Regions from separate parts of the Bradyrhizobium sp. CCBAU 051011 genome, predicted to be linked through region 2. Evidence: predicted binding sites of a transcription regulator. Region 2 holds the regulator's gene; the other holds the start of a gene.
What was found. The regulator LexA, encoded in region 2, represses DNA repair genes until DNA is damaged. The targets are predictions, from matches to a motif close to TGTTCNNNNTGTGTTCNG.
Positions count from the first base shown of each region.

Region 1: the regulator LexA is predicted to act here: its motif matches at 2,283-2,300, upstream of ACH79_RS33465 (single-stranded DNA-binding protein).

Region 1 is NZ_CP022222.1:7,098,827-7,102,235, forward strand. It holds gene gyrA (DNA gyrase subunit A) at 1-730, opposite strand, end outside; gene ACH79_RS33460 (DUF2306 domain-containing protein) at 934-1,332, opposite strand; gene ACH79_RS33465 (single-stranded DNA-binding protein) at 1,593-2,081, opposite strand; gene ACH79_RS33470 (outer membrane protein) at 2,584-3,345, shown strand.
Region 2 is NZ_CP022222.1:7,204,626-7,208,034, forward strand. It holds gene glp (gephyrin-like molybdotransferase Glp) at 1-1,124, shown strand, start outside; gene lexA (transcriptional repressor LexA) at 1,321-2,022, shown strand; gene ACH79_RS33980 (hypothetical protein) at 2,251-2,673, shown strand; gene ACH79_RS33985 (hypothetical protein) at 2,758-2,994, shown strand; gene ACH79_RS33990 (ComEC/Rec2 family competence protein) at 3,002-3,409, opposite strand, start outside.

The sequences.
Region 1 (3,409 bases), 110 kb from region 2:
GATAGGCCGAGCGGATGCCCTGACGGCCGAGAATAATGCCGCCGGTCGGGAAATCCGGGCCTGGTACGATGTTGATGAGGTCGTCGATCGTGAGCGCCGGATTGTCGATCAGCGCGACGCAGGCGTCGATGACTTCGCCGAGATTGTGCGGCGGGATGTTGGTTGCCATGCCGACGGCGATGCCGCCGGCGCCGTTGACCAGGAGATTTGGGAACTTGGCCGGCAGAACCGACGGTTCCCGCTCGGAATTGTCATAGTTGGGCTGGAAGTCGACCGTGTCTTCGTCGATATCGCCGATAACCTCCTGCGCCGACCGGGTCAGGCGCGCTTCGGTATATCGATAGGCCGCCGGGGGATCGCCGTCGATCGAGCCGAAATTGCCCTGCCCGTCGATCAGCGGTACGCGCATGGAGAAATCCTGCGCCATCCGGACCATCGCGTCGTAAATCGATTGATCGCCGTGCGGATGATACTTACCGATCACGTCGCCGACGACGCGCGCGGATTTGACGTATTTCTTGTCCGGCGTGTGTCCCTGCTCATGCATCGAGTAGAGAATGCGGCGGTGCACGGGCTTCAATCCGTCGCGCGCATCCGGCAGCGCCCGCGCCACGATCACGCTCATGGCGTAATCGAGGTAGGAGCGTTTCATCTCGTCGAGGATGGAAACGGGACGGATATCGGAGCGCTCCGGCGGCTCGCCGGGCTTGTCGTCTTCGTTGTCGGACAAAGGGGAAATCCAGTCAGTTCTTAGTCGGGAATCATATAGCGCATCGAGGGTCCGATAACCACCCCGAAGCTTTCAAGTGGGAGCTGTTTTTCCGCTCGTTTTTTCATGGACTTACGGCATCGCAAGGAGGTTTCCCAACTGCTGCTGGAACGGCCATTTCCGGGTTGGACTGAAGCGCCAAAACGGCACCTGAATACCGTCCATTATGGACCGAAAACTACCGCATGCATGATCCGTCCCGGCAGGAACGTGAACACGCCGGCGACGACGAGCGCGCCGAAGAAGATTGAGATCATCGCCTTCTTATGCGCGCCGACATTGTGCCGGCGGGCGTGCAGAACCGCGAACACCAGCATGATCGGCGTGAAAATCGACAGCAGATGGATCGGGCTGAACGGGCCGAACATGCGGATCTCGTGGATCCAGAACCCGCTGACTGCGACCGCAAACATCAGCAGCACCCAGATCCAGCCGATGGTCCGGTGCGGCAAGGTCCCCTTTGGCGCGGCGAACTGTACGATGCCGAGCGCAAACGCCGCCATCGCGGCGAAGGCGTGCAGCGGGATCGTGCCGGGGGCCTCCAGCAACGGTGCGAGGCTCATGGTGGCCGCTCCAGACCGGTTGGCGTTCGAGGCTGGGAGCAGCTTAGGCGAAATACCTCATGCAAATATTAAGCAGATAACAGCGCGCCGAACCGGCCATGCGCTCGGATCGCAACGCGCCAACGAGCGCTTTCAGCCGAATGTAGATCGTTCTTGCGCCGGCACATTAAGTAAACCAGGCGTAAACGCCCGTTCTCGCAAGCGAATTTTTTGCGAAGCCAATGCGCCGCAAGGCCCTGCTCCAAAACGGGCGCCTTGCGCTAGAACGGGATGTCGTCGTCCATGTCGCTGTTGCGGCTGCCGGCCGCCACCGCCCGCCGCGGCGCCGAAGAGACCGGACCGCTGGAGCCGAAATCGCCGGAATCATCGGAGCCGAAGCTGCCGCCTCCACCGCCGCCGCGGCCATCGAGCATGGTCAGGGTCGAGTTAAATCCCTGCAACACAACTTCGGTCGAGTATTTCTCGACGCCGCTCTGATCGGTCCATTTGCGCGTCTGCAGCTGGCCCTCGATGTAAACCTTGGCGCCCTTCTTCAGGTATTGCTCGGCGACCTTGCAGAGCCCCTCGTTGAAGATCACGACGCGGTGCCACTCGGTCTTTTCCTTGCGCTCGCCGGTACCCTTGTCGCGCCAGGTCTCCGAGGTCGCGATGCTCAGATTGGCAATCGGCCGCCCGTCCTGTGTGCGCCGGATCTCCGGATCCTTGCCGAGGTTGCCGACCAGAATCACCTTGTTCACACTTCCCGCCATCGCCGCTCTCCACTCGATATCGCCGGCAAAATCATTGGCCCGGCCGCTATCGCCGGACGTCTTCAATTCTTGACCTGTCGCTTGGCCAGTCGCCTGTCCGCTTTGGACATCCGAACCGACCCTATACGCTCGCAGGCCCCGCTGACTTGGCGATCCCTCGCCAAGCCGGCGGTTATCCACATATAGCATCGCCCGGCCGCATGTTCCAGCTTTGTTCCCGCCAACACCCCACCCAGCGCCTGGCCGCGAGGTTACAACCGCTAGGCGAACCCCGGGAACCCACGGAAAGCCGACTTGGAACCCGAAAAGTTCCCTCCGCTGTTCCAATTATACCAGCATAATCATGGCGTTGTGCATATAACTTGGCTCTCGCCTGTTGCATCCGGGACACGCCATTTTTGCGCGAGTCGCGATATAGAATTACCCAACGGCGCGGGCGTTCGCGTCATCACGGCAACGCTTCGGGACCAACGGGAAGCGGGCAAGAGCTGGAGATCAGAGGATGAAGAAGTTTCTGTTAGGTACGGTTGCTCTCATCGCGTTCGCTGCGCCTGCCGCGGCCGCCGACCTGCGGGCGCGGCCCATCACCAAGGCGCCGCCGGCACCGGTCGCCGTGGTCTACGATTGGACGGGCTTCTACATCGGCGCAAACGGTGGCTGGGGTTCCAGCCGCAAGTGCTGGGATCTCACCAACGATGGCGTGGGTCCTGTAGTTCCGGCCTTCCACGAAGGCTGCCACGATGCAACCGGAGGCACCGCCGGCGGTCAGCTCGGTTATCGCTGGCAAGCTGGCACCTGGGTGTTCGGTCTTGAAGGCCAGGGCAACTGGGCCGACTTCAGGGGCGACAATGTGAGCCTGTTCGATCCGACGCTCCGCAACGAGTCGCGCATCGATGCGTTCGGCCTGATCACGGGCCAGGTCGGTTACGCCGCCAACAACGTTCTGTTCTACCTCAAGGGCGGTGCGGCCGTTACGGCGGATCGTTTCCGCATCCGCGATGTTGCCTCGGGCGTCGTGATTGCCAACACCGGTGACGACACCCGCTGGGGTGGCGTGGTCGGCGCGGGCATCGAATTCGGCTTTGCCCCCAACTGGTCGGCCGGCATTGAATATAACCACTTGTTCATGCAGGACCGCACCCACGACTTCGTCACCACCGTGGGCGGCCTCGCCTTCGGCAGCGACCGCATCCGCCAGGACGTCGATCTCGTCACCGTTCGCGTGAACTACCGGTGGGGTGGCCCGGTGATTGCGAGGTACTGATCTACGCCTTCACCGAAGATGAAAAGGCCGGCCTTTGCGCCGGCCTTTTTGTTTGGTTGTACCG
Region 2 (3,409 bases):
CCCATCATCGCATCCTCGCGCGCGACGTCGCCGCGCGGCGGACGCAGCCGCCGCTGGCGATGTCGGCAATGGACGGCTATGCGGTGCGTGCGGCCGATGCCGCCGACGCCAGCGCGCGGCTGAAGGTGATCGGCGAGGTCGCCGCCGGCCGGCCGTTCGAGCGCAAGGTCGGCCAGGGCGAGGCGGTACGGATCTTCACCGGTGGCGTGATCCCCGACGGCGCCGACGCCGTCATCATCCAGGAAGACACGGCAGCCGACGGCGATCATATCACCATCTCGGAAGCCGCCGTTCGGGGACGGCACATCCGTGCCGCCGGCGTCGACTTCCGCGAGGGTGACGTCCTGCTCAAACGCGGGCGCCGTCTCGGCGACCGCGACCTGTCGCTCGCCGCCGGCATGAACTATCCGGAGCTAGCGGTGCACCGCCGCCCGAAGGTCGCTGTGCTCGCGACCGGCGACGAGCTGGTGATGCCGGGGGCAAGCCCCGGTCCTGGCCAGATCGTCTATTCCAACGGCTATGGCCTGCGGGCGCTGGCGCGGGCCGAGGGGGCCGACGTCATCGATCTCGGCATCGCCGCCGACACTGTCGCCGCGACCACGCAAGGCATCCGCCGCGCCCGCGAGGCTGACGCAGACATCCTGATCACCATGGGCGGCGCCTCGGTCGGGGACCACGACCTCGTCAAGCGCTCGCTGGAGGCCGAGGGCGTCGCCATGGCGTTCTGGCGGATCGCCATGCGGCCGGGCAAGCCGATGATGCACGGGCGGCTCGGCGCGATGCGGGTGATCGGCCTGCCCGGCAATCCCGTCTCCTCCTATGTCTGCGGCTTCCTGTTTCTGGTGCCGCTGATTCGCGCATTGTCGGGCCGCGACCACGTTCATCACGTCAGAGAAAGCGCCCTGCTCGGCCGCGACCTCGCCGCCAACGACCAGCGCGAGGACTATCTGCGCGCACGCCTCGAAGCGCGCGAAGACGGCACGCTGGTCGCCGTGCCGGTGAACCATCAGGACTCGTCGCTATTGGGGAATCTCGCTGCGGCACAGGCATTAGTGATACGTCCGCCGTTCGCGCCGGCGGCCGCCAAGGGGGCGCCTTGCGAGCTGCTGCGGCTGCCGGAATGACGCCTCAAGACGCGTCTTGGACAGAAACCCTGACGCGTTCACCTGAAATTAAGTGGTTGCGGAACACATATCGAACATATAGTGTCCGTTCATGATTTGTTTCGACTGCTGGTGTCTCTGCCTGGGAGTTTGGGGACTCCCGCCATCCGAGCGCTGAAGATTCGAAACGACGACGCCAACCGGGGGATTGCTCGCGATGCTTACGCGCAAACAGTACGAACTTCTGCGTTTCATCAATGAACGGCTGAAAGAGGCTGGCGTACCGCCCTCCTTCGACGAGATGAAGGACGCGCTCGACCTGCGCTCGAAATCCGGAATCCACCGCCTCATTACGGCGCTGGAGGAGCGCGGCTTTATCCGCCGGCTGCCCAACCGCGCCCGCGCTATTGAAGTCATCAAGCTGCCGGAGTTGGCGGCTGCCGGCAACGGCCGCCGTGGCTTCACGCCGAGCGTCATTGAAGGCACGCTCGGCAAGCGCACGGTGAGCCTGCCCGCCGCCGAGGATGACGGCAATCGCCCGGTCGCGGTGCCCGTGATGGGCCGGATCGCCGCCGGTACGCCGATCGAGGCGCTGCAGACTCGCAGCCACACCATCAGCGTGCCGCCCGACATGCTCGGCTCCGGCGAGCACTACGCGCTCGAAGTACGCGGCGATTCCATGGTCGAGGCCGGCATCCTCGACGGCGACATGGCGCTGATCCAGCGCAACGAGACCGCCGACACCGGCGACATCGTGGTGGCGCTGATCGACGAGGAGGAAGCTACGCTAAAACGCTTCCGCCGCCGCGGCGCCTCGATCGCGCTGGAGCCCGCCAACGCCGCCTATGAAGTCCGCATCCTGCCGCCGAACCGGGTCCGGATTCAGGGCAAGCTGATCGGCCTTTACCGCAAATACTGACCGGTGTGCCGTCCGAGGACATGACGGAAAAGAACCCCGGCCCTTCGCCGGGGTTTTTTGTTGAACGATTGGAACCAAGGCACGTTAGCGCGTTTGTGAATGTGGCGCAGCGCGCCAGTCGCAGAATTGCCCAGAAAAAAGAAAAGGCTCTGCGCCATGTCCACTCTGATAGGGGCCTGTGCCTCCTTGAAGACACGGGTCAGCTATCTCAAATGAGGGAGCCATCCGATGTGTGACTATAGCCTGCATGCTGTGGCTACCCGGCCTGCCCAGGTCGGCGAGACGCTGATCACCACGACGTTCCGCGGTACATCGACCCGCGGCTTTGCGTCGGAACGCGAGCCAGCAGTGGCGGTCTGCATGCTTCCCGGCACCGAACTGGCGTTCGCCGAGGACGTCAAATACGACAACCGCTGGATCTGGACGCGAACCACCGACTGGCGGGTCGGCAAATTCAATCAGATCGAACCCGAAGTCGCCGACCGTCATCATGACGCGATCGAATTTCCTGATGGAAGCCATGTGCTGGTGACGCAGCTTTGCGAAGGCCAGCGCGCAACCGTGCTGCAATTGCCGGTGGTTCAGACCGGTGGCGAGCGCGCACCGAAGGTGACGGAAGCACGTCCGGCCGCTTCGATCGTGACCGGATAGACGCCACGTGGATGCGATCCGCCGGTCCAGGCCGGCGGATCATGGTGATGCGTTTTTCAAAATTCGGCACCGAGGGGGCAACCGGTGGTCAACAAAGTCACATGGCAAAGGGCTGGACGCGTCACCGAGCCCGGACGTTACATGTTCAGATATGGCTGGCTCACCATCACGGCCGAAGACCTCGCGATCTGGCAGCAATTCCCCGAAGCGTCTTTCACGCTGGTCAACCTGCCGTCATCCCCCGACGCGCCGGAGGAATTCCACCTCGGCGCGTTCGAGATACCGGCCCATCCGTCCAGTCCCCCGATCGACGAGCATTGAAATCCGCCTACTCTTCCGCCTGAAGGTCCGCCTCGGCTGGCGTCGCATCGACGGCGCGAGGCGGCACGACGCGCGGGGCCAGAACGTTGGCGTCGACCTCTCCCGCGTCGGCAACGGCCGGCCACCAGGGGCGGTCGCTCCCTCGCGGCTTCACCGCCTCGACGACAAATCCCTCGCGGCCTCGTCGCAGCGTCATGGCGCCCTGCCGCCGCAGCCGCTCGGCATCGATCACGGAAGCCGCGCAGGAAGCGGGCGCCTGCCGCAGGGTCACAATGAGCGCCGCGCGCTCGCAATCGTCCGCCAGCGCCTCGGGCCTGAACGCCTGCGCGACCAGGCCGCCGCCGGCGGACGGCATCACGCAGCCGAAATCGTCGCAGGAGACGCCTGACGTGAGCGATGCATCGGTTGCCGTGCG